Linked DNA regions of Alkalihalobacterium alkalinitrilicum. Each later gene encodes a partner of the first gene's protein in a complex. Links are inferred from orthologs where the notes say so. Each region holds a gene or a part of one and is shown on either strand. Other genes may lie near its edges.

What was found.
Region 2: the proteins of rpsG (region 1) and tig are in contact, whole or in part, in a crystal structure (PDB 3GTY), measured with the Thermotoga maritima proteins. The link is inferred for Alkalihalobacterium alkalinitrilicum from one-to-one orthologs. Residues at the interface, in WP_004081843.1 of Thermotoga maritima: Lys34, Lys52, Lys55, Glu59, Arg62, Gln63, Glu66, Asn67, Lys69, Val71, Arg95, Ala109, Lys110, Lys111, Gly112, Arg113, Pro114, Glu117, Glu121, Ile124, Ala125, Tyr127, Asn128, Asn129, Thr130, Gly131, Lys135, Asp139, Arg142, Met143; in WP_004081061.1 of Thermotoga maritima: Glu122, Val124, Val129, Leu130, Tyr133, Glu188, Gly259, Ile262, Tyr263, Glu266, Ser270, Glu273, Gln274, Glu277, Arg308, Gln311, Ile312, Ser315, Tyr316, Glu325, Arg329, Arg336, Leu363, Phe366, Trp367, Arg373, Leu377, Arg381, Leu384, Glu387.

What each region holds. Positions count from the first base shown.
Region 1 is NZ_KV917368.1:3,592,003-3,606,767, reverse strand. What follows is about bases 1-2,942. They hold rpsG (30S ribosomal protein S7), read left to right. Parts: upstream 1-1,207; coding sequence 1,208-1,678; downstream 1,679-2,942. Other genes in these bases: fusA (elongation factor G), read left to right, coding at 1,735-2,942; rpsL (30S ribosomal protein S12), read left to right, coding at 745-1,167; BK574_RS17535 (50S ribosomal protein L7ae-like protein), read left to right, coding at 383-631; rpoC (DNA-directed RNA polymerase subunit beta'), read left to right, coding at 1-295. Also shown: more of fusA, read left to right, coding at 2,943-3,813; tuf (elongation factor Tu), read left to right, coding at 3,935-5,122; rpsJ (30S ribosomal protein S10), read left to right, coding at 5,457-5,765; rplC (50S ribosomal protein L3), read left to right, coding at 5,873-6,502; rplD (50S ribosomal protein L4), read left to right, coding at 6,528-7,151; rplW (50S ribosomal protein L23), read left to right, coding at 7,151-7,441; rplB (50S ribosomal protein L2), read left to right, coding at 7,468-8,298; rpsS (30S ribosomal protein S19), read left to right, coding at 8,356-8,634; rplV (50S ribosomal protein L22), read left to right, coding at 8,657-9,001; rpsC (30S ribosomal protein S3), read left to right, coding at 9,004-9,663; rplP (50S ribosomal protein L16), read left to right, coding at 9,666-10,100; rpmC (50S ribosomal protein L29), read left to right, coding at 10,090-10,293; rpsQ (30S ribosomal protein S17), read left to right, coding at 10,315-10,575; rplN (50S ribosomal protein L14), read left to right, coding at 10,611-10,979; rplX (50S ribosomal protein L24), read left to right, coding at 11,018-11,329; and more genes.
Region 2 is NZ_KV917368.1:4,702,034-4,719,373, reverse strand. The notes cover bases 4,866-7,805. They hold tig (trigger factor), read right to left. Parts: upstream 7,014-7,805; coding sequence 5,718-7,013; downstream 4,866-5,717. Other genes in these bases: BK574_RS22765 (tetratricopeptide repeat protein), read right to left, coding at 7,125-7,805; clpX (ATP-dependent protease ATP-binding subunit ClpX), read right to left, coding at 4,866-5,001. In the rest of the region: lon (endopeptidase La), read right to left, coding at 1-1,601; ATP-dependent protease LonB, read right to left, coding at 1,899-3,572; more of clpX, read right to left, coding at 3,736-4,865; more of BK574_RS22765, read right to left, coding at 7,806-8,168; leuD (3-isopropylmalate dehydratase small subunit), read right to left, coding at 8,509-9,093; leuC (3-isopropylmalate dehydratase large subunit), read right to left, coding at 9,173-10,585; leuB (3-isopropylmalate dehydrogenase), read right to left, coding at 10,634-11,722; BK574_RS22745 (2-isopropylmalate synthase), read right to left, coding at 11,763-13,298; ilvC (ketol-acid reductoisomerase), read right to left, coding at 13,285-14,307; ilvN (acetolactate synthase small subunit), read right to left, coding at 14,359-14,877; ilvB (acetolactate synthase large subunit), read right to left, coding at 14,874-16,598; ilvD (dihydroxy-acid dehydratase), read right to left, coding at 16,972-17,340. UniProt on the Bacillus subtilis protein: Involved in protein export. Acts as a chaperone by maintaining the newly synthesized protein in an open conformation. Functions as a peptidyl-prolyl cis-trans isomerase.

The DNA.
Region 1 (14,765 bases):
ACGCCCAGCAACTGGCCGTCCTGTATTGTTAGGTATTACAAAAGCATCTCTTGAAACAGAATCTTTCTTATCTGCGGCTTCTTTCCAAGAAACGACACGAGTTCTTACAGATGCAGCGATTAAAGGTAAAAAAGATGAGTTACTAGGACTTAAAGAGAATGTAATTATTGGTAAACTAGTACCAGCAGGAACAGGAATGACACGTTATCGTAACCTAAAAATCATTTCTGAACACGATAAACAAGCAGAATTGGAGCAACTAGAACCAATTGAGGAAGTTGCTACGCAAGAATAAATTTCAAATCATAGTTGACAGCGTAAAGTGAGAGTGATATTATATCGTAGTGTGCCTGAGAAACCTGTAACTTTGGAGGATGAAAAGATGTCTTATGAAAAAGTGACACAGGCAGATAATGTTGTCATAGGTACTAAACAAACGATCAAAGCTCTCGAACAAGGGAACGCAATAGAGGTCATCATAGCCAATGACGCTGATGCTAGAGTTATCCATAAAGTCCAATTACTAGCTCAGAAAAAAGGCGTACCGATAACAACAGTAGATTCCATGAAGAAGCTAGGGAAAGTTTGTGGAATAGATGTTGGAGCTGCCACTGTGACATTAACAAAGTAATAATGTTTTTGCCAAGGTGATGTCGATCACTTGGCAAAAACTTTCTCTTTGTTTAAAAATGAACCACCAGGATCAGTGGTCTTAACAATTTTATAACGAAAGGAGGAAAAATAATGCCTACAATTAACCAGCTTATCCGTAAGGGACGTCAAGCGAAAATTAAAAAGTCTGACTCACCTGCATTAAACAAAGGTTATAACAGCTTTATCAAAGCTCAAACTAACCAATCATCACCGCAAAAACGTGGTGTTTGTACTCGTGTAGGTACAATGACGCCGAAGAAGCCAAACTCAGCTCTTCGTAAATATGCTCGTGTACGTTTAACTAACGGTATTGAGGTAACTGCATACATCCCAGGAATTGGGCACAACCTGCAAGAACACAGTGTTGTATTAATCCGTGGCGGACGTGTAAAAGACTTACCAGGGGTACGTTATCATATCGTACGTGGTGCTCTTGATACAGCAGGAGTTCAAAACCGTATGCAAGGACGTTCTAAGTATGGAACAAAGCGTCCAAAAGAAGCGAAAAAATAATTCAAAATAAATGGTTTATATAATGAAAGGAGGGGAAACAATGCCTCGTAAAGGACCCGTAGCAAAAAGAGATGTATTACCAGATCCGCTTTACAATTCAAAGCTTGTAACTCGTCTTATCAACCGTATTATGGTTGATGGAAAGAAGGGTGTAGCTGAAAGCATTCTTTATAATGCATTTGATTTAGTAAAAGAGCGTAGCGGAAATGACCCTATGGAAGTATTCGATCAAGCACTTAAAAACATCATGCCAGTACTAGAAGTTAAAGCACGTCGTGTAGGTGGTGCTAACTATCAGGTACCGATTGAAGTTAAGCCTGAACGCAGAACAACTTTAGGTCTTCGCTGGTTAGTGAACTATGCTCGTCTTCGTGGAGAAAAAACGATGGAAGAGCGTTTGGCTAATGAAATCCTAGATGCAGCTAACAATACAGGTGCATCAGTTAAAAAGCGTGAAGATACGCATAAAATGGCTGAAGCTAACAAAGCGTTTGCTCACTATCGTTGGTAAAATCAACACAAAAAATATTCTAATAATCATTTAATGATTGAAAGGAGAAATACACTATGGCAAGAGAGTTCTCCTTAAAGAATACACGTAATATCGGCATCATGGCCCACATTGATGCCGGTAAAACTACTACAACAGAACGTATCTTATTCTACACTGGTCGTATTCATAAAATTGGTGAAACTCATGAAGGTGCATCTCAAATGGACTGGATGGCACAGGAGCAAGAACGTGGTATTACAATCACGTCAGCTGCTACTACTGCCCAATGGAAAGGTCACCGAGTTAACATTATTGATACACCAGGTCACGTAGACTTCACTGTAGAAGTAGAACGTTCTTTACGTGTGTTAGATGGAGCAGTTGCGGTACTAGATGCACAATCAGGTGTTGAACCGCAAACTGAAACAGTGTGGCGTCAAGCAACAACTTATGGTGTACCACGTGTCGTTTTTGTAAACAAAATGGACAAGACTGGTGCAGACTTCTTATATTCTTTAAAAACATTGCACGACCGTTTAGGTGCAAATGCGCATCCAATTCAATTACCAATTGGTGCTGAAGATCAATTTGAAGCAATCATTGACCTAGTAGAAATGAAAACTACCTTCTACGGTAACGACTTAGGTACAGATATTACTATAGGAGAAATTCCTGAAGAATACAAAGCCCAAGCTGAAGAGTACCGTACAAAGTTAGTAGAAGCAGTTGCTGAACAAGACGAAGAGTTAATGATGAAATACTTAGAGGGAGAAGAGATTACAATTGAAGAACTAAAAGCAGGAATTCGTACTGCTACATGTTCTGTTAATTTCTACCCAGTTATTTGTGGTACAGCGTTTAAAAACAAAGGTGTTCAGCTTATGTTAGATGCTGTCCTAGATTACTTACCATCTCCAGTAGATGTACCAGCAATTAAAGGTATCTTACCAGATTCTGAGGAAGAAACAACACGTGAATCAAGTGATGAAGGTCCGTTTGCTGCTTTAGCATTTAAAGTAATGACTGATCCTTACGTTGGTAAACTTACATTCTTCCGTGTATATTCTGGAACATTAGATTCAGGTTCATACGTTGTTAACTCAACAAAAGGTAAACGTGAACGTGTTGGACGTATTCTTCAAATGCACGCTAACAGTCGTGAAGAGATTTCAACAGTTTATTCTGGTGATATCGCTGCTGCAGTTGGTCTTAAAGATACAACAACTGGTGATACTTTATGTGATGAAAAAAATCAAGTTATTCTTGAGTCAATGGAGTTCCCAGAGCCAGTAATTTCACTTTCTGTTGAGCCGAAGTCAAAAGCTGACCAAGATAAAATGGGTATGGCTCTTGCTAAACTTGCAGAAGAAGATCCGACATTCCGTACACATACAGATGAAGAAACTGGCCAAACGATCATCGCAGGTATGGGTGAGTTACACCTAGATATCATCGTTGACCGTATGCGCCGTGAATTCAAAGTAGAAGCCAATGTTGGTGCACCTCAAGTATCTTACCGTGAAACAATCCGTAAAGCGGCTAAAGTTGAAGGTAAGTTTGTTCGTCAATCTGGTGGACGTGGACAATACGGACACGTTTGGATTGAATTTGAACCACTTGAAGAAGGTGCTGGGTTCCAATTTGAAAACAAAATTGTTGGTGGTGTTGTTCCTCGTGAATATATCCCAGCTGTTCAAAATGGAATTCAAGAATCGTTACAAAACGGTATGCTTGCAGGCTACCCGCTATTAGACTTAAAAGCTACAATCTTTGATGGTTCATACCATGATGTTGACTCAAATGAGATGGCATTTAAGATTGCAGGCTCTATGGCGCTTAAAAATGCAAAATCACATTGTGCTCCAGCTCTTTTAGAGCCAATGATGAAAGTAGAAGTAGTAGTCCCAGAAGAGTATATGGGAGACATCATGGGTGATGTTACTGCTCGTCGTGGACGCGTTGAAGGTATGGAAGCTCGTGGTAATGCACAAGTAGTACGTGCGATGGTTCCACTTGCTGAAATGTTCGGATATGCTACTTCACTACGTTCACGTACACAAGGACGTGGAAACTACACAATGCACTTTGATCACTATGAAGAAGTACCTAAGAGCATTGCTGAAGAAATCATTAAGAAACAAACTGGCCAATAAATATTAGTTAAGATTGTTTCTTTAATAAGTTTGTTGTAAGCTAAGAAAGGTGATAATCTATTGGTTTTTCATCTTTCTTATCCATAATATTTGATGTTTATTTAAGGGAGGAAAAAGTAAAATGGGAAAAGCTAAATTTGACCGTTCGAAAACACATGCTAACATTGGTACAATCGGACACGTTGACCATGGTAAAACAACTTTAACAGCTGCAATTACAACTGTTCTAGCTAAAAAAGGTGGAGCAGAGGCTCGTGCATATGATCAAATCGATGGAGCGCCAGAAGAGCGTGAGCGTGGTATCACTATCTCTACTGCACACGTTGAGTATGAAACTGATAGCCGTCACTATGCACACGTTGACTGCCCAGGGCATGCTGACTACGTTAAAAACATGATCACTGGTGCTGCACAAATGGATGGAGCGATCTTAGTAGTATCTGCTGCTGATGGCCCAATGCCACAAACTCGTGAACACATCCTTCTTTCTCGTCAAGTAGGTGTACCATACATCGTAGTATTCTTAAACAAATGTGATATGGTAGATGACGAAGAGTTACTTGAACTAGTAGAAATGGAAGTTCGTGACCTTCTTACTGAGTATGACTTCCCTGGTGATGATGTACCAGTTATCCAAGGTTCTGCTCTAAAAGCTTTAGAAGGAGACGAAGCTTGGGAATCAAAAATCCATGAATTAATGGAAGCTGTTGACTCTTATATCCCAACACCTGAGCGTGATAACGAAAAACCATTCATGATGCCAGTTGAGGACGTATTCTCAATTACTGGTCGTGGTACAGTTGCTACAGGACGTGTTGAGCGTGGACAAGTTAAAGTCGGTGAAGAAATTGAAATCATCGGTCTTGCTGAAGAGCCTAGCAAAACTACAGTAACTGGAGTAGAAATGTTCCGTAAGCTTCTTGACTATGCTGAAGCTGGTGACAACATTGGTGCACTTCTTCGTGGTGTATCTCGTGATGACATCCAACGTGGTCAAGTACTTGCTAAGCCAGGTACAATCACTCCACACACAAAGTTCAAAGCTGAAGTATATGTACTTTCTAAAGAAGAGGGTGGACGTCACACTCCATTCTTCACAAACTACCGTCCACAGTTCTACTTCCGTACAACTGATGTAACTGGTATTTGTAACCTTCCTGATGGTGTTGAAATGGTTATGCCTGGTGACAACATCGAAATGACAGTTGAACTTATTTCACCAATCGCGATCGAAGAGGGAACGAAGTTCTCAATCCGTGAAGGTGGACGTACAGTTGGAGCTGGCGTTGTAGCATCAATCCAAGAATAATTTCATCTAACATGATGTGATGGAGGTACCTTTTTAATAAAGGTGCCTCTTCTTTATCATTAAATGGAAAGCATTCATATGAATTGGAAGGATTTATTCATAAACTTGGACTTGATATTTATAGATTTCCTCACTATAATAATAAAAGTGTGATCAACAGAAAAAATATACTTGCATTTCATATTGATATTTTATATAATATTGAATGTTGGTCTGTGACAGCGATGATGCGAAAGGTTGCTGACACACCCGGCCCCATTGCCATGGCAGGGTGTGAGGAAATTTTCGCGGAGTATGTCTGTTTATTAAAATGGACGATAAAGGAGGGGCTTAAATGGCAAAACAAAAAATTCGTATTCGTTTAAAAGCTTACGATCATAGAATTCTTGATCAATCTGCTGAAAAGATTGTTGATACAGCGAAACGTTCAGGTGCTAATGTATCTGGTCCAATTCCACTTCCGACAGAGAAGAGTGTATATACAATCCTTCGTGCAGTTCACAAGTATAAAGATTCTCGTGAGCAATTCGAAATGCGCACGCATAAGCGTTTAATCGATATTGTAAATCCAACACCACAAACTGTTGATGCTTTAATGAGATTAGACCTGCCATCTGGCGTTGATATCGAAATCAAACTTTAATATTAACTTATGTAAAGTTTGTATAGTTCATTAATAAAAATTAACAAATTCATCTATAAAATAATGGCATAAAAATAAATTATATAAAAACACAGGAGGTGTGACTAATGACCAAAGGAATCTTAGGGAAGAAAATCGGTATGACTCAAGTGTTTGCAGAAAACGGTGATGTAATTCCTGTAACTGTAATTGAAGTTACTCCGAACGTAGTTCTCCAAAAGAAAACTGTAGAAAATGACGGATATGAAGCTGTTCAGTTAGGTTTTGATGATCAAAAAGCTAACCGTGTGATTAAACCTGAAAAAGGACACGCAGAAAAAGCAAACACAGCACCTAAGCGCTTCGTGAAAGAAATTCGTAACGTAGATTTAGCTACGTTTGAAGTTGGTCAAGAAGTCAAAGCAGATACATTTAACGCAGGTGACATTGTAGACGTAACAGGAACTTCAAAAGGGAAAGGTTTCCAAGGTGCTATCAAGCGTCATAACCAATCTCGTGGACCTATGTCTCACGGTTCTCGTTACCATCGTCGTCCTGGTTCAATGGGTCCTGTTGCTCCAAACCGTGTATTTAAAGGTAAATTACTACCTGGACGTATGGGTGGAGAACAAATTACAGTTCAAAATTTAGAAATCGTTAAAGTAGATACAGAACGTAATCTTCTATTAGTAAAAGGTAATGTACCAGGTGCTAAAAAGAGCTACGTAACTGTTAAAAGTGCGGTTAAAAACGACTAACGTTTAATGGAAAGGAGGATACATCATGCCTAAAGTAGCATTATTTAATCAATCCGGCTCTCAAGTTGGAGACATTGAATTATCTGATGCAGTATTTGGTATTGAACCAAATGAGCATGTTCTACATGACGCTGTAGTCATGCAACAAGCATCTTTACGTCAAGGTACTCACAAGACAAAAGGACGTTCTGAAGTACGCGGCGGCGGTCGAAAGCCATGGCGTCAAAAGGGAACTGGACGCGCTCGTCAAGGGTCAATCCGTTCACCTCAGTGGGTTGGTGGTGGAGTAGTATTTGGACCACAACCACGTGATTATGGTTATAAATTACCTAAAAAAGTACGCCGATTAGCAATCAAATCAGCTCTTTCTAGTAAAGTAAAAGCAGCTGAGATCGTTGTATTAGAGGATTTAGCATTAAACGCACCAAAGACAAAAGAAATGGTTTCGATCTTATCCGGTTTATCTGTAGATCGTAAAGCATTAATTGTAACTGCTGACTACAATGATGCAGTAGCCTTATCTGCTCGTAACATCCCGGGAGTGACATTTGTTTCTGCTGAAGGAGTAAATGTTCTTGATGTACTTAAGCACGATAAGCTAATCATTACTAAAGGTGCAGTTGAAAAGGTAGAGGAGGTGCTAGCGTAATGTCAAACGCACGTGATATCATTAAGCGCCCCGTAATTACAGAACGTTCAACTGATTTAATGTCTGAGAAAAAATATACTTTTGAAGTAGACACTCGCGCGAACAAAACTGAAATCAAAAGTGCGATTGAAGAAATCTTTGGAGTGAAAGTGCTAAAAGTAGCTACAATGAACTACAAAGGGAAATTCAAACGTTTTGGTCGTCACGCAGGTTATACTGCAAAACGAAAAAAAGCAATTGTTACATTAACACCAGAAAGCAAAGAATTAGAATTCTTTGAAGGTGTATAAGTTTAACAGAGAAGGAGGGAAACAAGATGGCGATTAAAAAGTATAAACCGACCAGTGCTGGTCGTCGTGGTATGTCAGTACTTGATTTCTCTGAAATCACAACTGACAAACCAGAAAAATCATTACTTGCGCCTTTACACAATAAAGGCGGACGTAACAATCAAGGTAAATTAACTGTACGTCATCAAGGTGGCGGACATAAGCGTAAGTATCGTATTATCGACTTTAAACGTAACAAAGATGGCATTCCAGGCCGCGTTGCTACGATTGAGTATGATCCTAACCGTACAGCTAATATTGCGTTAATTAATTATGCTGATGGTGAAAAGCGTTACATTATCGCACCAAAAGGTTTAAAAGTAGGTATGGTAATTGAGTCAGGCTCAACTGCTGATATTAAAGTAGGAAATGCTCTACCATTAATCAATATCCCTGTAGGTACGGTAATCCATAATATCGAATTAAAACCTGGTAAAGGTGCTCAACTTGTACGTTCTGCTGGTGCAGAAGCTCAACTTCTTGGTAAAGAAGGAGATTACGTATTAGTTCGCTTGAAATCAGGTGAAACTCGTTACATTCTTTCTACTTGTCGTGCAACAATCGGATCTGTTGGAAATGATGAACACGAGCTAGTTAATATCGGTAAAGCAGGTCGTTCACGTTGGTTAGGCAAACGTCCTACTGTTCGTGGATCTGTAATGAACCCGAACGATCACCCACACGGTGGTGGTGAAGGACGCGCTCCTATCGGACGTAAATCACCAATGTCACCTTGGGGTAAACCAACACTTGGTTACAAAACTCGTAAGAAAAATAAAGCTTCTGATAAGTACATTGTACGTCGTCGCAAAAAATAACGAGGTTGTTCTGCGGTTCGTAAGAACCGTGGGTCAATCACGAAGGGAGGTTTATTCATGGGCCGTAGTTTAAAAAAGGGACCTTTTGTCGATGATCACTTAATGAAAAAGGTCGAAAATATGAACGAAAAGAATGAGAAGAAGGTTATTAAAACTTGGTCTCGTCGTTCAACAATATTCCCTGAGTTTATCGGGCACACACTTGCAGTTTACGATGGACGTAAGCATGTTCCAGTATATGTTTCAGAAGACATGGTCGGACACAAACTAGGTGAGTTTGCACCTACACGTTCGTACAAAGGTCATGCTGCTGATGATAAGAAAACAAGACGTTAATTAAGAGGGGAGGTCCTTGACAATGCAACAAGCTAAAGCTGTAGCTAAACAAGTGCGTGTGGCTCCTCGAAAAGTTCGTCTAGTTGTGGACTTAATCCGAGGTAAGCAGGTCGGTGAAGCAATCGCAATCTTACGCCATACACCAAAAGCTGCTTCTCCAATTGTAGAAAAGCTTTTAAATTCTGCAATCGCAAACGCAGAGCACAATTATGAAATGGAACCAAATAACTTATTTATTAAAGAAGTATTCGTTGATGAGGGCGTAACACTGAAACGCTTCCGTCCACGTGCTATGGGTCGTGCAAGTCGTATTAACAAACGCACAAGCCACATTACAATCGTTGTTTCAGAAAAGAAGGAGGGATAAGCGTGGGTCAAAAAGTCAATCCGATAGGACTTCGTGTCGGCGTTATTCGTGACTGGGAGTCAAGATGGTACGCTGAAAAGGACTATGCAGACTTACTACACGAAGATATTAAAATTCGTGAGTACATCGAAAAACGTTTAAAGGACGCTTCTGTGTCTAAAATCGAAATCGAACGTGCTGCTAACCGTGTAAACGTAACTGTTCATACTGCTAAACCAGGAATGGTGATCGGTAAAGGTGGTTCAGAAGTAGAAGCACTTCGTAAAGCTTTAAATGAACTAACAGGTAAACGAGTTCATATCAACATTTTTGAAATTAAAAATGCTGATTTAGATGCTAAGTTAGTAGCAGAAAACATTGCTCGCCAATTAGAAAATCGTATTTCTTTCCGTCGTGCAATGAAGCAAGCATTACAACGTACTATGCGTGCGGGTGCAAAAGGAATTAAAACACAAGTATCGGGTCGTCTAGGCGGCGCAGATATCGCTCGTGGAGAACACTATAGCGAAGGTACTGTTCCACTTCACACTCTTCGTGCAGACATTGATTATGGAACTGCAGAAGCAGATACAACTTACGGTAAACTAGGCGTTAAGATCTGGATTTATCGTGGTGAAGTCCTTCCAACGAAAGGAACGAAAAAAGAGGAAGGGGGCAAATAATTATGTTATTGCCAAAACGTGTTAAATACCGTCGTGAACACCGTGGTAAGATGCGTGGTCGCGCAAAAGGCGGCACGGAAGTTCATTTTGGTGAATATGGTTTACAAGCAGTAGAGGCTTCATGGATTACTAACCGTCAAATTGAAGCAGCTCGTATTGCAATGACTCGTTACATGAAACGTGGCGGTAAAGTTTGGATTAAAATTTTCCCTTCTAAGCCATACACAGCTAAACCTTTAGAGGTTCGAATGGGTTCTGGTAAAGGTGCTCCTGAAGGATGGGTAGCAGTAGTTAAACCAGGGAAAATTATGTTTGAAATATCTGGAGTATCTGAAGAGGTAGCACGTGAAGCGTTACGTTTAGCTTCTCATAAGTTACCTGTTAAATGTAAATTTGTAAAACGCGAAGAAGTGGGTGGTGACGCAAATGAAAGCTAATGATCTTCGTAATCTTACGACATCTGAAATTGAAACTAAAACGAAGTCACTTAAAGAAGAATTATTCAACCTTCGCTTTCAATTAGCGACTGGCCAGTTGGATAATCCAACCCGCATTCGTGAAGTTCGTAAGGCAATCGCTCGTGCAAAAACTGTTTTGCGTGAAAGAGAACTTGGGATTAACAACGGCTAATTTGAGAGGAGGTTTGCTTAAATGGAACGCAACCAACGTAAAGTGTACATCGGACGCGTAGTTTCAGATAAGATGGATAAAACAATTAGTGTACTCGTTGAAACGTATAAGAAGGACCGTTTATATGGAAAGCGCGTAAAGTACTCTAAAAAGTTCAAAGCCCATGATGAAGAAAACAAAGCTAAAATTGGCGATATTGTTAAGATTATGGAAACTCGTCCATTATCTAAAGACAAACGCTTCCGTTTAGTAGAAGTAATAGAAGAATCAGTTATTATTTAACTTATTCTTTTAAACCCGAAGGGAGGTAAGATCGTATGATTCAACAAGAGAGCCGTTTAAAAGTTGCTGACAACTCTGGTGCTCGTGAAGTACTTTGTATTAAAGTTTTAGGTGGATCTGGTCGTAAGACGGCTAATGTCGGTGATATTATCGTTTGTTCTGTCAAACAAGCAACACCAGGTGGCGTTGTCAAGAAAGGTGACGTTGTTAAGGCGGTAATTGTTCGTTCTAAGAGCGGCGCTCGTCGTACAGACGGGTCTTACATTAAGTTTGATGAAAACGCAGCTGTTATTGTACGTGATGATAAAAGTCCTCGTGGAACTCGTATCTTCGGACCAGTTGCACGTGAGCTTCGTGAAAAGCAATTTATGAAAATCGTTTCTTTAGCTCCAGAAGTACTATAATATACATCATCCCTTTTATAAGGAGGTGCGATGATTACATGCACGTAAAAAAAGGTGACACAGTAAAAGTGATATCTGGTAAAGATAAAGGTAAACAAGGCGTTATCTTAGAAGCATTCCCTAAGAAAGATCGTGTTCTTGTTGAAGGTGTTAACATTGTTAAAAAACATGCGAAACCTTCTCAAGATAACCCTCAAGGAGGAATTGTAAGCAAAGAGGCTGCAATTCACGTTTCTAATGTAATGATTATTGACCCTAAGACGGGCGAACCAACTCGTATTGGTTATAAAGTAGAAGATGGTAAAAAAGTACGTATTGCGAAAAAGTCTGGCGAAGCACTAGATAAGTAGTCAGTGTTGAAAGGAGGTCAATCGTATGACTCGTTTAAAAGAGAAGTATAACAGTGAGATCGTCTCTTCTTTAGTTGAGAAATTTAACTACCCATCAGTAATGGGAGTACCTAAAGTTGAGAAAATCGTTATTAACATGGGTGTAGGTGACGCAGTCGCTAACCCAAAAGCTCTAGACAAAGCAGTTGAAGAGTTAACTCAAATTGCTGGTCAAAAGCCGTTAATTACAAAAGCTAAGAAATCAATCGCAGGATTTAAATTACGTGAAGGTATGCCAATCGGTGCGAAAGTTACACTTCGCGGTGACCGTATGTATGAATTCTTAGATAAATTAATTTCAGTATCATTACCACGTGTACGTGACTTCCGTGGGATCTCGAAAAAAGCTTTCGATGGTCGTGGAAACTATACATTAGGTGTGAAAGAACAATTAATCTTCACTGAAATTGATTACGATAAAGTAGATAAAGTACGTGGTATGGATATCGTTATTGTAACGACTGCAAACACGGATGAAGAAGCTCGTGAGTTATTAACACAAATGGGCATGCCATTCCAAAAATAATCGGCTAAGCCGAAGAGGAGGGAAAACTTTGGCGAAGAAATCAATGATCGCAAAACAGAAGCGTCAGCAGAAGTATAAAGTACAAGAGTATACTCGCTGCGAACGTTGCGGACGCCCGCATTCTGTAATGAGAAAGTTTAAATTATGCCGTATTTGCTTTAGAGAACTTGCTTATAAAGGTCAAATTCCTGGCGTTAAAAAAGCTAGCTGGTAAACCCTTAAATGGGAAGGAGGTAATATAGATGGTCATGACAGATCCTGTTGCAGATTTACTAACTCGCATCCGTAATGCGAACGTAGTACGTCACGAGAAATTAGAAGTTCCTGCTTCTAACATCAAAAAACAAATCGCTGATATCTTAAAGCGTGAAGGTTTCATCCGTGACTTTGAATATATCGAAGATAACAAGCAAGGTGTAATTCGTATCTTCTTAAAATACGGTTCAAATAACGAGCGAGTAATTACTGGATTAAAACGTATTAGTAAGCCTGGTCTACGTGTATACGCAAAGGCTACAGAAGTACCACGTGTATTAGGTGGTTTAGGTATTGCTATCGTTTCAACATCTAAAGGTATTATGACGGATAAAGACGCTCGTCAACAACAAGTAGGCGGAGAAGTATTAGCTTACGTTTGGTAATCAATAAAGGTAAGATTGGAGGTGCAAATGTATGTCACGTATTGGAAAAAAACCAATTGAAGTTCCAAGTGGTGTAACAGTCACTTTTAACGATAATGTTATTGCGGTTAAAGGACCTAAAGGTGAGCTTAGCCGTAATGTACATCCAGAAATGGTCGTAAAAGTTGAAGAAAATCAAATTGTTATCGAACGTCCAAGTGATAACAAAGAACACCGTTCTTTACACGGAACAACACGTAGTATCATCAGCAACATGGTTGAAGGTGTAACTAAGGGTTATGAAAAAGGGCTAGAGTTAATTGGGGTAGGTTACCGTGCGACTAAGTCTGGTACAAAATTAGTATTAAATGTAGGTTACTCTCATCCAGTTGAAATCGAGCCTGAACAAGGTATCGAGATAGAAGTTCCTTCTAATACAAAAGTACTTGTTAAAGGTATCGATAAAGAGCGTGTAGGTGCTATCGCTGCAAACATTCGTTCTGTACGTCTACCTGAGCCTTATAAAGGAAAAGGAATTCGTTATGAAGGTGAATATGTACGTCGTAAAGAAGGTAAAACTGGTAAATAATAAATAGTTAACGGAAAGGAATGACGTTCAATGATTACGAAGCCTGACAAAAATTTGGCGCGTAAGAAAAGACATGCTCATGTTCGTCGCACGATCACAGGTACTCCTGAACGTCCACGTTTAAATGTTTTCCGTTCTTCTAAACACATTTACGCACAGCTAATTGATGATGTGAACGGTGTAACATTAGCATCTGCGTCAAGTTTAGATAAAGAACTTAACTTAGAGAACGGTGGAAATAAAGAAGCGGCAAAAGCTGTTGGAGAACTTGTAGCGAAGCGTGCAGTTGAAAATGGTTTCACGACAATCGTATTTGATCGTGGAGGTTACTTATATCACGGACGTGTTCAAGTATTAGCTGATGCAGCTCGTGAAGCTGGATTACAATTTTAATGTAAAAAGGAGGGAAACTAAATGCGTATCGATGCAAATACGTTGGAGCTTGAAGAAAAAGTTGTTGCCGTTAACCGCGTAGCTAAAGTAGTAAAAGGTGGACGTCGTTTCCGCTTTGCTGCATTAGTTGTTGTAGGAGATAAAAACGGTCATGTCGGCTTTGGAATGGGTAAAGCTCAAGAAGTTCCTGAAGCAATCCGTAAAGCAATTGAAGATGCAAAGAAGAACTTAATTGAAGTACCTGTTGTTGGTACAACAATTCCACATGAGATCTTAGGCCACTTCGGTGCAGGACGTGTATTACTAAAGCCAGCATCTGAAGGTACAGGAGTTATTGCTGGTGGACCAGTACGTGCAGTACTAGAGCTTGCTGGTGTAGGCGATATCTTATCAAAATCATTAGGATCAAATAATCCTATTAATATGGTTCGTGCAACAATTGAAGGACTTAAAGAACTTAAGCGCGCTGAAGAGGTTGCGAAATTACGTGGTAAATCAGTAGAAGAACTGCTAGGATAAGGAGGGAAAAAACATGGCTAAAAAGTTAGAGATTACCCTCACTAGAAGCATTATCGGACGTCCTGAGGACCAACGTATTACTGTAAAAACTTTAGGCTTACGCAAGATGCATCAAACTGTAGTACAACAAGATAACGCTGCTATTCGTGGTATGATTAACAAAGTATCTCACTTACTAACAGTGAAAGAAATAGATGCGTAATTGAAACTTATTTAAGAGGAGGTGGCAACATGAAACTTCACGAGTTGAAACCTGCAGAAGGTTCTCGCAAAGTCCGTAACCGCGTAGGTCGTGGTATCGGTTCTGGTAACGGAAAAACAGCTGGTCGTGGACATAAAGGTCAAAATTCACGCTCTGGTGGTGGTGTTCGTCCAGGTTTTGAAGGTGGACAAAACCCAATTTTCCGACGTTTACCAAAACGAGGATTTACAAATCCTACTCGCAAAGAGTTTGCCATTGTAAACCTTGACACATTAAATCGTTTTGATGCAGGTACAGAAGTAACACCTGAACTATTAATCGAAACGGGTGTAGTTAAGAACGTAAAGGATGGTATTAAAATTCTTGGTAACGGCAAGCTTGATAAGCAACTGACAGTGAAAGCCAACAAGTTTTCTGCTACGGCTATAGAAGCAATCGAAGCTGCTGGCGGAAAAACTGAGGTGATTTAATGTTCCGGACGATCTCCAACATTATGCGAGTTGGTGACTTAAGGCGAAAAGTTATATTCACTTTATTAATGCTCATTG
Region 2 (17,340 bases), 1.1 Mb from region 1 along the record:
TAACGAATTACTTTTAAAATGGCTTCGTCCTTTACTTGAAGTTTTCCTTTGGTCATACCATGTTCTTTCATTTGTTTTGGTAACAAATATTCTTTTGCAATATGTTGTTTTTCTAATTCGGTATAACCAGGAATTGAAATGATCTCCATTCGATCGAGTAGTGGTCCTGGGATCGTTCCAATATTGTTTGCTGTCGTCACAAACATTACTTTCGAAAGATTATATGGTTCTTCAATAAAATGATCACTAAACGAATTGTTTTGTTCAGGATCTAATACTTCAAGTAAAGCAGCCGAAGGATCGCCACGGAAGTCTGATGCCATTTTGTCAATTTCATCTAATAGGAATACAGGGTTAATGGAACCTGCTTTTTTCATTCCTTGGATGACCCGGCCAGGCATCGCTCCGACGTACGTTCGGCGATGACCACGGATTTCGGCTTCATCACGAACGCCCCCTAAAGATATGCGAACGAATTCACGATTAAGAGAACGGGCGATCGATCTCGCTAATGACGTTTTACCGACCCCTGGGGGTCCTGCTAAACAAAGGATCGGGCCCTTTAACGTTTTTGTTAATTGTTGTACTGCTAAATACTCTAGGACACGCTCTTTTACCTTTTCAAGTCCATAATGATCTTCGTTTAATATTGCTTCTGCGTGCTTAATGTCTAATAAATCTTCTGTTTCTCTTGTCCACGGAAGGTTTAAGAGCCAATCAATATAATTGCGAATTACTGAGCTTTCAGCTGAAGAAGCTGGCATTTTTTCATAACGTTCTAATTCCTTAAGTGCTTTTGCTTCAATGTTTTCTGGCATTTCCGCTTCAAGAATTTTTTCTCGTAACGAAGACACTTCTCCTGAACGGCCTTCTTTGTCGCCTAATTCTTTTTGAATGGCTTTCATTTGTTCACGAAGATAGTATTCTTTTTGGGTTTTTTCCATTGATTTTTTTACACGTTGCCCGATCTTTTTCTCAAGACCTAATACTTCTTTTTCATTGTTTAAAATTTCAATGATTTTCGTTAGACGACCTTTAACGGAAGTCATCTCAAGCAGTTCTTGTTTTTCAGCAATTTTCAAAGGCAAATGTGAGGAAATTACATCTGCAAGTCTTTCGGCTTCGGTAATATCAGCAACTGAAGCTAAGGTTTCATTTGAAATTTTCTTTGAAAGCTTTATATATTGTTCAAATTGATCGAGTACGTTTCGCATTATTGCTTTTTCTTCGAGAGGATTTTCCATGTGTTCCTCTTCAAGAACCGTGATTTCCACTTCAAACATTTCATCGTTATCCCTGAAGTTTACAATTTTTGCACGATTGAGCCCTTCAACGAGGACACGAATTGTTCCGTTAGGCAGCTTTAACATCTGCTTTACTTTTGCTAATGTCCCAATTGGATAAATTTCATCCACACTTGGTTCATCTATAGATATTTCTTTTTGTGTTGCGAGTAATATTTCATGATCTTCTAACATTACCTTTTCTAATGCATTGACTGATTTTTCACGGCCAACGTCTAAGTGAAGGACCATCGTTGGAAATACTAGCAGTCCTCGCAAAGGTAGAAGTGGAATTACTCTTTTATTTTTATCAACCATTTTAACAGCACCTCCGACCACCATAGTTAGTCTAACCATACTATGGAGATGTTCACAATGAACGATAGGATTAGTTCTTAACTACTATGATAATATGTAGAAATGTTTACCAAGATTTCTTTATACAATTCTATCCTATTGCCCAATCTTTGTCTAATTTGAGTTCATGACTAACCTATACAAATGGAGGAGAGGCTGATGACTACTCTTGTCTGCAACCTCTCTTTATAAAATCTTTTTAAAACAAAAGGTAGGTGAAACCTTTCATGTAGTATAGGGATCAACTACCTTACTACGTTATACTGATGCAGCTGGGGAGGTGACTGCGCTATTAGCTGGAATGACTTCTTCTTCTGTTTTGTCTTGAATTAGCGCAATATCAAAGACCTCTTCAATTGAAGAAACTGGAATAATATTAACTTCTCCTAGTTCTTTTAAAATCGCTTGTTCATTTTCTTTTGGGATAATCACGGTTTCTGCACCAGCTTGGATTGCTGCTTCTACTTTTGCCACCACTCCACCAATCGGTTTTACCGTTCCATGAATGCCAAGTTCACCCGTTAAAGCAACTTTATTACTAATTTTTACATCTTTAATTGCTGAAATAATACCTGTAGCAATCGCTATCCCCGCTGAAGGTCCATCCACTGGGGTCCCTCCAGGAAAGTTGACATGAATATCATAATCATTAGTAGGTATACCCATTTTTCGTAATACAGTAACCACATTTTCAACAGAGCCTTTGGCCATACTTTTTCTACGAACCGACCTCGCTTGACTCCCTGTACTTTCTTCTTCCACAATCCCTGTAACATTAATCGTTCCTTTTCCTTTTGATACTGTAATAACATTGACCTCAATTTCCATTAGGGCTCCTAAATTCGGACCAAATACAGCTAAGCCATTAACAACACCAACTCGCGGATCTGGATAAATCTTTCGTTCTGGTCGAGGAGACAATTGACTTGATTGAATAACCCATTCAACATCTGCAAGAGTGACTTGTTTCCGATCTTCTCCTGTAGCAATTCCTGCTGCTATTTGAATAACATTGACAGCTTCACGTCCATTTGTAGCATATCCACCGATTTTTTCTAATACACCTTCCTCGACTTCAAACCCAATTTTATCAACAGCTTTTCGTGCAATCTTAACAATTTCTTCTTGAGTTAATGCCCTAAAATATACTTCTAAACAACGAGATCTTAATGCTGGTGGCAATTCTTGCGGATTTCGCGTAGTTGCACCGATTAAGCGAAAATCTGCTGGAAGTCCTTTTTGGAAAATTTCATGAATATGTCTTGGAATGTTTTGATTATCTTCATTATAATAAGCACTTTCTAAAAATACTTTTCGGTCTTCAAGTACTTTTAGTAATTTGTTTAATTGGATTGGGTGTAATTCTCCAATCTCGTCAATAAATAAAACACCACCGTGAGCTTTTGTAACTGCCCCTTGTTTCGGTTGCGGAATACCTGCTTGTCCCATAGCTCCTGCCCCTTGATATATAGGATCATGTACCGAGCCGATGAGAGGGTCAGCAATTCCACGTTCATCAAAGCGCGCAGTTGTTCCATCTAATTCTACAAACACAGCATCTTGTTTAAATGGCGTCTTCCCATTTTTCTTAGCTTCTTCTAACACAAGCCTGGCAGCAGCCGTTTTACCTACACCTGGAGGTCCATATACAATTACATGTTGTGGATTGGGACCACAAAGGGCAGCACGCAATGCCCTAATCCCTTCTTTTTGCCCTACAATTTCATCAAAGTTACCTGGACGAACACGTTCTGACAACGGTTCACTTAACGTAATCGATTTTAGTTTTCTCAAATGCTCCATTTCTTTACGTGATTCTCGATCCACTGATGACTTTTGGTTTCGCTGGCTTTTTAATAAATTCCAAAAATAAAGCCCGATAATAGTTCCGAAAACTAATTGTATAAGCAACGCAATTCCTGTCCAATTCATATAAGTACCCCCTTGTTGTATGTATGCCATTTTCTTTTAGTATGCCTGTTGAATGTACAGGTAAACACAGAAAATTTTGGGTACAAGACCTAGAATGTAGTAAAAAAACATTTCTCCAACTTAAAAAGAAGCTGACGACTTGGTCAGCTTCTCAATCAACTTATTATGCACTTTCTTTTGGTACTTCTATTTCGTCTCCATCTTTTGTTAATAATTTAGGCATTTGATTATCAACCACTGATTCTTTCGTGATTATACACTTGGCAATATCTTCACGTGAAGGTAAGTCGAACATCACATCTAGCATAATGCCTTCAATGATGGAACGAAGACCACGAGCCCCTGTTTTTCTTTCAATGGCCTTATTTGCAATGGCACTTAGCGCTTCTTCTGTAAAATCAAGCTCTACTTCGTCCATCTCCAATAATTTTTGATATTGTTTCACTAATGCGTTTTTCGGCTTTGTTAAAATTTCAATTAGTGCTCCTTCATCTAAAGGCTCTAAGCTAGAGATGACTGGAAGACGACCGATAAACTCAGGAATTAATCCAAATCGCAATAAATCTTCTGGAAGAACTTTAGTTAAATATTCACCTGGTTTTAAGTCTTCTTGTTTTGTATCTGAACCAAATCCGATAACTTTTTTACCTAAGCGACGCTTAATAATTTGTTCAATTCCATCAAACGCTCCACCACAAATAAATAGGATATTTGTCGTATCAATTTGAATAAATTCTTGATGTGGATGCTTTCTTCCACCTTGTGGAGGTACACTCGCAGTCGTACCTTCAAGAATTTTGAGAAGTGCTTGCTGAACACCTTCACCAGATACATCTCGTGTAATCGATGGATTTTCTGATTTACGTGCTACTTTATCAATTTCATCAATATAAATAATTCCTTTTTCTGCTTTCTCAACGTCATAATCTGCTGCTTGAATTAATTTCAAGAGGATATTTTCTACATCTTCCCCTACATAACCTGCCTCAGTTAATGATGTCGCATCTGCAATAGCAAATGGTACATTTAAAATTCTTGCCAACGTTTGAGCTAGCAACGTTTTACCACTACCTGTTGGTCCAATTAAAGCAATATTACTTTTTGCCAGTTCAACTTCTTCTGTTGATTTACCTAATGAATTAATACGCTTGTAGTGATTATAGACAGCTACCGAAAGAGACTTTTTCGCATGGTCTTGACCGATAACATAATCATCTAAAATTTCTCGAATTTCATGGGGCTTTGGAACTTCTTGAAATTCAACCTCTTCTTCCGTCCCTAACTCTTCTTCAACAATCTCCGTACATAACTCGATACATTCATCACATATATAAACGCCTGGTCCTGCGACTAGTTTTCGAACTTGATCTTGTGTTTTCCCACAAAAAGAACACTTTAATTGTCCCTTTTCGTCATTAAACTTAAACATCGTATCACCCCTTACAGAATTGTACCACTTAGATGCCCTATCCAGTTAATGGCTCGTCGACACCCCAAAGCCAATAGTTGAATTAGATCGTATCCATCTATAAAGGTCATCAAAAAGTGAAGTATTTATAAAAGATCTCTTTTTACCCCAATTATGTATAGCATTGTATCACAAAATGCAAAGCAAGCGTTAATAGTAAAGCTTATGTAGTGAATGTAAAGAAGTTGCCTTACAAATTGATGTCGACTAAAATTCTAACGCTAATAGTACATTCAATATTAGTGATGGAAAATCCTCTTTCTTAGTATGACCGTGTTAAAAAATATGTATTGCTATTCATTTTATGTTGGAGACGTTTCTATTCATCTTGTTCAACTACACCAAAAATCATACTTCATTTTCCCTATTCCAAACTATTTTATTATGTTTTAGATTTTTTTGAAAAATATGGATTTTCAATAAAAATAGCGAATAGTCACTTCCTACTTTTCACATGAACCTCTAGAAAAGACAGTCTTCCTGATGTATAAAGAAAACTCGCCTATTGGCGAGCTGTATAACCGAGACAAGGTGTAGTAGAGGGCATTTATTTTTATCATGAAGGCTAAAGCCTACCAAATGCAATTCATTATGTATGTATTTATTGAAACACCCTACTACAATCTAAGTGGTTTGTAAAACAAGGCACGAAAATTCGTGCCTTGTTCTTAACAATATTATGCAACTGTTTTGCTGTTTTCGACAAGTAATTCAACAGCTTTTTGTACTTTTAAGTCTTCTTTAATTGCATTTGTACCGCCTTGTGCTGCAAGAAGACCTTTAATTTCTTCTACAGAACGCTTGTACATTTCAGCCATTTTCTCTAGCTCTGCATCCACATCAGCATCTGTTACTTCGATGTTTTCTGCAAGAGCAATCGCCTCTAATGTTAAGTTAACTTTCACACGCTTCTCAGCATCAACTTTGAACTGTTCACGCATTCCAGCTTCATCTGTACCACTGAACTGAGCATACATTTCAAGATTCATTCCTTGCATTTGGAGACGTTGTCCAAATTCTTGAAGCATACGATCTGTTTCTGTTTCAATCATTGCAGCTGGAATATCAACCGTTGCGTTTTCTGCTGCTTTTTCAACAACAGTGTCACGTTTTTGATTTTCAGCTTGTTGTGCTTTATCTTTTTCTAACTTTTCTCTAATGTTTTTCTTTAACTCTTCAAGTGTTTCCACTTCTTCGTCTACATCTTTAGCAAACTCATCATTAAGCTCTGGAAGTTCCTTACGCTTAATTTCATGAACCGTTACTTTGAAAGTTGCAGCTTTTCCAGCTAGATCTTCTGAATGGTATTCTTCTGGGAAAGAGACTTCAACATCTTTTTCTTCTCCAGATTTAAGACCGATTAATTGCTCTTCAAACCCTGGAATAAATTGGTTAGAACCGATTTCTAGTGGATAGTTTTCTCCTTTTCCACCTTCAAAAGCTTCTCCATCAATGAACCCTTCGAAATCCATTACTGCTGTATCGCCTTCACCAATTGTACCCTCTTCAACAACGATAAGCTCAGCTTGACGTTCTTGTAGTTGCTTTAATTCCGCTTCTACATCTTCATCAGTAACTGATGTTTCTACTTCTTCTACTTCTAAACCTTTATAGTCACCAAGTTGTACTTCTGGCTTAACTACTACTTTAGCAGTGAAAATTAAGTTTGAACCTTTTTCCATTTGCTCGATATCAATGTCAGGACGATCTACAGGCTCAATACCTGTTTCTTGTACTGCACCCATATAAGCTTCTGGTAATAAAATATCAAGAGCATCTTGGTATAAAGACTCTACACCAAAACGTTGCTCGAATAATGAACGAGGAATTTTCCCTTTACGGAATCCAGGTACATTTACTTTTTGACTTACTTTTTTAAATGCCTCATTTAAAGCTACATCTACTTTTTCAACGTCAACTTCAATAGTTAAGACACCGTTGTTTCCTTCTAACTTTTCCCATTTAGCAGTCATTAATTATTTCCCTCCAACTTCAAATAACATTCATTCCGACTATTATATATACTTGACAACCACTCTATTATAACATACTAGAGACGCATTTCAAGAAAAGTTCAATGCAGTTTACAACTCAACCCCTTGAAATACCTGCTCTTCAACAGCCACGAGTTCATTAGCTGCCTTCACCAACTCATTTACATTTACATTATACTGTTCGGAAATTTCTTTTTCATCAAATTCTGCACCTAAGCTTTCAACCACAACTAAATGGACAGCTCCTGCCCAAACATTCTCTTCTTTAGGCTGTGGTGAAAAGGGAACGAGTGCAAAAAGATATTGCCACCATAGCTGTAAAACCATCTCTTTCAAGCTCGGATTATCTTGTTCTAAGTGATAAGTAATCCTGTTTGCTACTTTTTGACCGAACGGATTTTCAAATAAATCGGTTAAAGCTTGCGGGTTTATGTATTCAACTTGACCTAATTTTCTTATTTCAACTTGTTCATCTATGTTTTTGTCTTTTAAATTTTGAAGAATGAGTGTTTTAAGTATGAGATCTTTTTCTTCATCTTTTAGAAACTCTATGTATTTTTCAAAAACAAGCGGATGATTATGTTTTTTTAATTTTTGAATGGCTGCCCATTGTTTCTTTACATTTTGATCGTCTAAAAGGTTTATAAGCTCAATTGGTGGCTCGTCCTCAGCTTCTTTTACTTTAATAAGCGTATCATCTACAATATGATGATCATCTTCACTCATTTGGCGACTAAAATGTAACAACTGATAAAAAGTTTCCGCTTGAGTAGAAGGTAATTTCCCCTCTGCTAAAACCGCTTCTAACATTGTAACAACCTCTTCATAGCAGGCAAGTTGGACTAGAAGTGATACATGAACTTGCAATACATCAAAATAATCGCCAATTCCTTCTTGTAACATTCGCTTACTCTCAGCAACGGCATCATCTAATTGACCTAATTCGATATAAGTAAGAACAACTCCATAACGAGCTTGAGGATGGTTTTGATTATGTTTTAATGCTTGTTGGAAGTCTTCTAATGCATCATTTAGTCGTTTTTCCTTTAATGCATCCATTCCTTTCTCCACTAGTTTTTCAACAACTCCAGGAAATGGAATTACATTTTCTTTGCTTTTCGTTTCATCATTCATATGAACGCTCCACTCTTGGAAAATTGATCAATTACTAATAAGTCTAACAGTTCATAGGGTCAAATACAAACGTTTGCATAGGAGATATCCGTCTAAAACATAGGCTTCAATGTAACTGTTTATGGCCTGGAAATGAAGTTAAGTTTTACTCCACTCTTACTGGAAGCGGTTACAAAAATAAACAACCGTAAAAACAGTTCTAGTTAGATAAATCCAAGGTTAGAAAACTATTTTCCCTTAATTTATATTGATCTACTTATTCCATTTTAAAATACTTTTTCTGTTGCAACAACTACTATATAAGAAAGCTGAGGAAAATTTCCTCAGCTCCTATGATTATTTAAGCATTTGCTTTTTCATATTCCGAAATCTTATCTTCATAACGTAACGTTAATCCAATTTCATCCCAACCGTTAATAAGCATTTCTTTCCAATAAGGATCGATCTCAAAAGAAGCTTCAAAACCTTTAGAGTCTGTAACTTTTTGCTCTTTCAAGTTTACAGTCAGTTCATAAATGTCTCTGTCTGCTTTTTCAATTAATTCATACACTTGAGCTTCTTCTAAACGAATAGGAAGGATCCCATTTTTAAAACAGTTATTATAGAAAATATCAGCAAAACTTGGTGCGATAACTACTTTAAAGCCATAATCTTGTAATGCCCAAGGAGCATGTTCACGAGACGAACCACAGCCGAAATTATTAGCTGCAACTAAGATTGTTGAACCTTGATTATGAGGTTGGTTTAACTCAAAGTTTGGATTATCTGTTCCGTCTGCATTATAACGCCAGTCAAAGAATAAAAATTTTCCAAATCCAGTACGCTCAATACGTTTTAAAAACTGCTTCGGAATGATTTGATCAGTATCAACGTTTACTCGGTTCATTCCAGCCGCTTTTCCAGTATGAACTACGATTGGTTCCATATTTTCCACCTTCTTCTACTTTAGATAAGTATTTGTGTACTAGGCTCAATCTACACGATTGAAGTAAATAATGTTTTATTTAAACTGGTGATTTATCTAATGTACGTACATCTACAAATTTTCCATTGATCGCCGCAGCCGCTGCCATAGCTGGACTTACAAGGTGGGTCCTTGCCCCTTTACCTTGACGACCTTCGAAGTTACGGTTTGAAGTAGACGCACAACGCTCTCCCTCAGGAACAAAGTCTGGGTTCATACTCAAACACATACTACATCCTGACTCACGCCATTCGAATCCAGCTTCAACAAAAATTTTGTCTAAACCTTCTTCTTCAGCACGTTGTTTGATTTTTTGAGATCCTGGAACGACGATAGCACGTACACCTACTGCTACTTTTCTACCTTTTGCAACAGCAGCCGCTGCACGAAGATCACTCATTCGAGAATTTGTACATGATCCAATAAATACGTGTTGAATACCCACTTCTGACATTTTTGTACCTGGCTCTAAGCCCATGTACTCAAGCGCTTGTTCAATGGCTTTCTTTTCTGAAGTAGTCGTCACATCTTCTGGACTAGGAATTGGTTGATCAATACCAATACCTTGTGATGGATTTGTTCCCCATGTGACCATCGGCTGAATTTCATCTGCTTCAATGACAACAGACTTGTCATAAACGGCACCTTCGTCAGTAGCCAATGCTTTCCATTTTTCAACGACTTTTTCAAATTCTTCACCTTGTGGGACATATACACGACCTTTTAAGTAGTCATATGTCACTTGGTCTGGGCTAATGAGTCCTGCTTTCGCACCAGCTTCAATGGACATATTACAGATCGTCATTCGCTCTTCCATCGTCATACCATGGATAGCTTCACCTGTATATTCCATTACATATCCTGTTCCGAAATCAACACCAAATTTAGCGATAATCGCTAAAATAACATCTTTTGCTGTAATGCCTTGTGCCAAACGGCCATTAACTCGAACTTCCATCGTCTTTGGTTTACTTTGCCACAAAGATTGTGTCGCTAAAACATGTTCAACTTCACTCGTTCCAATTCCAAACGCTAATGCTCCGAATGCGCCGTGAGTTGCCGTGTGACTATCACCACAAACAATGGTTTTACCTGGCTGTGTTAAGCCAAGTTCTGGTCCAATAACATGTACGATTCCATTATCAGGGCTATCAATTCCAGCGATTGTAATGCCAAACTCGTTACAATTGTTTTCTAATGTCTCCATTTGTTTTTTTGCAATTGGATCCGTAACGTTTAAACGATCGACAGTTGGTACATTGTGGTCCATAGTTGCAAACGTTAAATCCGGACGGCGAACTTTACGATCGTTAATTCTAAGCCCTTCAAATGCTTGCGGTGAAGTAACTTCATGAACCATGTGCAAATCAATATATAGTAGATTTGGTTTACCAGGTTCATCAAGCACTGTATGGTTTTCCCAAATCTTTTCAATAATTGTTTTTGGTTTCATTCTACTCTTCCTCCACTTTCATATTTTCCTATAAGAGGTTGTTCAACGTTATACGACTACTTCTCCTTTAATCAGTTCAATGACCTTTGCCGTCATTTCTGTTGTAGAAAGAGTTTCCTCGCCTGGCTTCGCAATATCTCCTGTACGGAAACCAGCTTCAAGTACCTCGCTAATCGCTTGATCAATCGCAGTCGCTTCCTCAATCATTCCGAACGAATACTTAAGCATCATTGCAACCGATGCAATCGTTGCCAGTGGATTAGCTTTATTTTGACCTGCAATGTCAGGAGCTGATCCATGGATCGGTTCGTATAATCCTGGTCCACCACTTCCGATACTTGCAGACGGTAACATACCTAATGAACCTGTAAGCATCGATGCTTCATCACTTAAAATATCTCCAAACATGTTTTCTGTAACGATGACATCAAATTGTTTTGGATTGCGAATTAATTGCATCGCAGCATTATCTACAAGCATATGTTCTAGTTCAACGTCTGGATAATCTTTACCTACTTCAATAGCTACTTCACGCCAGACGCGACTTGATTCTAATACATTGGCTTTATCGACAGACATTAATTTCTTATTACGTACTCGTGCTAACTCAAATCCTTGCTTCATAATTCGTTCGATCTCACTTCGTTTGTACGCTAGCGTGTCAACGACAACAAGATCATCACCCTCTTCACGACGTTCACGCGGTTCACCAAAGTATAAACCACCCGTTAATTCACGAACGATCATCAAATCAACACCGTCAATGACTTCTCTTTTCAATGTTGAAGAGTCCGCTAAACTATCATGTGCTGTTACAGGACGAAGGTTTGCAAAAAGATCTAACGCTTTACGAATACCTAATAACCCTTTTTCAGGCCTCATGTGACCTGGTAACGTATCCCATTTTGGTCCCCCAACTGCGCCTAGTAGAACACCGTCACTTGATTTACATGCATCAATGGTTTCTTGCGGAAGTGGTGTATCACATTCGTCTATCGCCACTCCACCAATTTTAGCGTAAATATATTCAAATTCATGATTATATTTTTCTGCGATCGCATCTAATACTTGAAGGGCCCCTTGGATCACTTCAGGGCCAATTCCGTCACCAGGTAAAACTGTAATCTTCTTTTTCAAATCACTCATCTCCCACTTATTAACCCATTTACTACTTCTTTTACTCTACAGGTTCTAGTTCACGTGATTTCCGATTTAACACACGATTTACTGCGTTGATATATGCACGCGCTGATGCTTCTAATACGTCATGAGCTGTTCCGCGTCCGCTCGTTTCAGTTCCATCGAAACGTACCTTTACGTATACTTCTGCGAGGGCATCTCTACCACCAGTAATTGATTGAATACGATAGTCTAAAAGTTTGACAGGTGATGCGATAATACGCTCCAGCGTATTGTAAATCGCTTCAACACTTCCTGATCCAGTTGCCGCTTCTTGAACCACTTCGCCATCTGGCATTTTCATCGTAATCGTTGCTGTTGGAATGTTCGCTGTACCATAATTAACTTGTAAGCTATCAACTTCATAGTACTGAACAGCTGCACCAATTTTCTCTTCTGTCATAAGAGCAAAGATATCATCTTCAGTGATTTCTTTTTTCTTATCAGCGAGTTCTTTAAAAGCTTTAAATACTTTGTTAAGTTGCTCGTCAGAAGCTGTATATCCGAGCTCTTTAATTTTATCTTTAAATGCATGACGCCCAGAATGTTTTCCTAGTACCATACGATTAGATGATACTCCAACAAGTTCTGGTGTAATAATTTCATACGTTGATTTTTCTTTTAAAACACCATCTTGATGAATACCACTTTCGTGAGCGAATGCATTATTACCAACGACAGCTTTATTATTAGGGACAATCATTCCCGTTAATTTACTTACTAGTGAACTCGTACGTTTAATTTCTTTCAACGTTATTCCTGTATTTGCTTTATAAAAATCGTTACGAATATGAAGAGCAACGGCAATTTCTTCAAGTGACGCATTACCTGCTCGCTCCCCAATTCCGTTAATCGTACATTCAACTTGGTCAGCGCCTGCTTCAATTGCAGCAAGTGAGTTGGCAGTTGCTAATCCTAAGTCATCATGACAATGTGTTGAAAGAATTGCTTTATCCATATTTCTTACATTATTTTTTAAATAACTGAAAATATGAGTAATTTCTTTTGGTGTAATATATCCGACTGTATCTGGGATGTTAATGACGGAAGCACCAGCGTCAATTACTTGTTCAATGATACGCACTAAAAAGTCTAAGTCTGAACGACACGCATCTTCTGCGGACCATTGAATTTTTGGAAAACGGGTTGCTGCATATTTTACAGCTGCTACTGCATTTTCAACAACTTGGTCTGGTGTTAAACGAAGCTTATGCTCCATATGAATTGGCGAAGTAGCAATGAAAACATGGAGGCGAGGCTCTGCCCCACCCTTTAACGCATCCCAAGCAGCATCAATATCTGATTCTACGCTTCGTGATAATCCTATCACTGAGCATCCTTTAATCGTATCAGCAATCGCTTTTACTGAATTAAAGTCCCCAGGGGAGGCAGCCGGAAAACCGGCTTCCATCACGTCAACCCCAAGTCTTTCTAATTGCTTGGCGATTTCCATTTTTTCTTCAAAGTTTAAATTGACACCCGCTGATTGTTCACCGTCTCTTAAAGTTGTATCGAATACATTAATTTTTCGCACTACCTACCACTCCTTTTGATTTGGCCTTGACGAAAGGCATCATTTCACGAAGCTCACGGCCAACCACTTCAATTGGATGTTTTTTCTCACTTTCATTGATTGCGTTAAACTCAGGACGGTTTGCTTGGTTTTCTAAGATCCAACCTTTAGCAAATTTACCTGTTTGAATATCACTTAAGATTGATTTCATCGCTTTTTTCGTATCTTCAGTTACAACTTGAGGTCCTGCAACGAAGTCACCCCATTGAGCTGTATCAGAGATTGAGTAACGCATTCCCTCAAGTCCACCTTCATACATTAAGTCAACGATAAGTTTTAACTCATGTAAACATTCGAAGTACGCTACTTCAGGTTGATATCCTGCTTCTACTAACGTTTCAAAACCAGCTTTTACTAGCGCTGTAGTTCCACCACAAAGTACTGCTTGCTCACCGAATAAATCAGTTTCTGTTTCTTCTTGGAATGTCGTTTCAATAACACCACCACGAGCTGACCCAATTTGTTTTGCATAAGCTAATGCAAGTTCTTTTGCTTGACCTGTTGCATCTTGATATACTGCGATAAGTCCTGGAACCCCAGCACCTTCAGTGTACGTACGACGTACTAGGTGTCCTGGCCCTTTAGGTGCAGCTAAGAATACATCAACATCAGCTGGAGGTTGAATTTGGTTGAAGTGAATGTTGAAACCGTGAGCAAATACTAATGCTTTACCAGCTGTTAATTCAGGCTCAATTGATTCTTTATAAACTTTTGGTTGGTTTTCGTCTGGAAGTAATACCATGATTACTTCAGCTTTTGCAGCAGCTTCACGAACTGGTAGTACTTCAAATCCGTCATTTACCGCTTGATCAAAAGATTTCCCTGGGCGTAGGCCTACAACAACACTAGTTCCACTTTCACGTAAGTTTTGTGCATGAGCATGACCTTGAGAACCATATCCGATAATTGCTACAGTTTTCCCTTGTAATACGCCTTCGTTGATATCTCCGTTATAATAGATGTTTGCCATGATAAATCTCTCCTCTTTAAATGTTAGTTTAGTTTTTTTTATAATTAAAAATTAATTAATTAGTGTAATTCGGTTTGTATCAAGAGATCTTTTTGTTCCACGTTTAAGTGCAGTAATTCCTGTACGGGCTAAGTCTTGAATGCCATACGGTCTAAGGAGGTCTAATAACGCCTCGACTTTTTCATGATCTCCAGTAATTTCAATCGTCATATTTTCACGAGCTACATCAATGATCGCTGCTCTAAATGGATTGACAAGAGCTGCTATTTCACCACGCTGTTGTGGAGTAACACCTACTTTAATTAACGCTAGTTCTCTAGCCACTGTTTGTTCATCAGTAATATCCCTTACTTTAAGAATGTCCACTTGTTTGTTTAGTTGTTTGATGACTTGATCAATATTCCCAATCGTATCGACAACGACTACAAATGTCATTCTCGAAATGGAAGGATTTTCAGTTATTCCTACAGTGATACTTTCAATATTGAAATTACGTCTGGCAAATAACCCTGTAATTCGATTAAGTACACCTGACGTATTATTGACTAGAGCAGTTATTGTTCGTTTCATGGTTTAATTCCCTCCATTTCATGCTGTCCTTTACCAGGAGCAATCATTGGATATACGTTTTCTACTTGAGTAACTCTAAAGTCCATTAAAACTGGACCATCGTGAGCAAGTGCCTCTTCTAACGCGCCTTTTACATCCTCGACTTTATCAATTCGCATCCCCTTAACATCATAAGCTTCCGCTAGTTTTACAAAGTTCGGCTGTGTATTAAATACTGAATTCGAGTAGCGTTCTTCATAGAAAAGCTGTTGCCATTGACGAACCATACCGAGTGCAGAATTATTTACGATAATAATTTTCACTGGTAAATTTAAATCTTGAAGGATAGAAAGCTCTTGTGCTGTCATTTGGAACCCAGCATCACCTAAGATAGAAACGACTGGTGTATCAGGCTCTGCGAATTGAGCTCCAATAGCTGCTGGAAAACCAAAGCCCATCGTTCCTAAACCACCTGATGTAACCCAACGGTTCGGCTTATTAAACTTGTAATATTGTGCTGCCCACATTTGATGTTGCCCAACGTCTGTTGTAACAATAGCTTCACCATTTGTTACTTCATATATTAACTCCATTAGCTTTTGTGGTTTTATTGTTTCTCCATCTTCTTTATACCAAAGTGGATACTCTGCTTTCATCTTTGTTAACTCAGCTAACCAAACTCCAGTTTCTCCTACGGCACCATTTTCTTCTAAAAGCATTTTTAATGCTGCTTTCGCATCACCTACAACTGGAATAGCTGTTTCTATGTTCTTACCTATTTCAGCTGGATCGATATCGATGTGAGCGATCTTTGCATTTGGAGCAAAGTGCTGTAAGGCTCCAGTTAGGCGATCATCAAAACGGGCACCGATACTAATTAATAAGTCACTTTGGTGAATAGCCATATTGGCAGCGTATGTCCCATGCATACCAGCCATTCCCAAAAACAACTCATTTTCACCTGGAAATGCTCCAAGACCTAATAATGTACTTGCCACTGGAATGCGCATTTTTTCAGCGTATTCAAATAATTCGTCGTATGCATGTGCGTGAAGGACACCAGCCCCAGATAAAATACAAGGCTTTTTTGCTTCAGCAACTGCTTCGGCAAGTTTTCTGATTTGTAATTTATTGGGAATGACAGTCGGTTGATAACCTGGTAAATCCACTTCTTTATCATAATTAAACAACCCTGTAGCAACTGAAACATCTTTCGGTAAATCGATAAGTACTGGTCCGGGTCTACCCGTTGTTGCAATATGAAAAGCTTCTTTCATAATGCGTGGGAGTTCCTCGACCTTTCTTACTTGAAAATTGTGCTTTGTAATTGGCATTGTGATACCAATCATGTCAGCTTCCTGGAAAGCATCTGTACCAATAACTGAAGTTGCCACTTGGCCGGTAATAACAACGAGTGGTAATGAGTCAATCATTGCATCAGCAATACCAGTAACAACATTTGTTGCTCCAGGACCAGATGTCACTATACAAACCCCTGGTTTACCTGAGACTCTTGCATACCCTTCAGCCGCATGAATAGCTCCTTGCTCGTGACGAGCGAGTATATGACGAATGCCAGACTTATAAATTTCATCATATGTCGGTAAAATTGCCCCACCAGGATAGCCAAAGATAACATCAACACCTTCTTTAGCAAGTGCTCTAATTAACATGCTAGACCCTGATAATGGTTGCTGCTCCTCTACTACTGAAAGATCTTTGTTTTTCAACTTGGTACTCAATTTTCTTCCTCCTCACTACCAGTTGATTTTTGACTAAATATAAATAAAAACACCTCTCCACCCCATCAATGAACCTATTGGTTCTAGCAGAAGGGGCGAAAAGATGTTATCTTTCCACGGTACCACCCTTTTTTATGACACTTTTACAAGTGTCACCTTATAGACGTAGCTTTAAACCACATCCAGTTTTAATAACGAGTGCAGTGAACACCCGACCAACCCTACTTGCTTACGTTCGAATTGGCACTCAGAGGTGAGTTCATCAGTAGGAGCATCGCCGCCTCTCAGCACATGCGGCTCTCTGTAGATGCTGTTCCTTACTAACTACTTTTCCTCTTCAACGTTTTATATTTATAGTTATTTATATCTATTGTTATATTTTCATGACGCCACCAGTATTAGCTGATGTAACTAGTTTAGAATAGCGAGCTAAGTAACCTTTTTTCACTTTCGGTTCTGGCTCTTTCCAACCTTCTTTTCTATTTGCCAGCTCAACATCATCAACATTGAGTGTAATCGTACGGTTGGTTAAATCTAATGTGATTTTGTCTCCATTTTCAACAAAGGCAATTGGTCCACCCTCAGCTGCTTCTGGGCTAATATGACCAATTGAAATACCTCTTGAGGCACCCGAGAAACGTCCATCAGTAATTAGTGCAACCTTTGTTCCTAAGCCGCGTCCAACAATCGATGAAGTCGGTGCTAGCATTTCAGGCATTCCTGGTCCACCTTTTGGACCTTC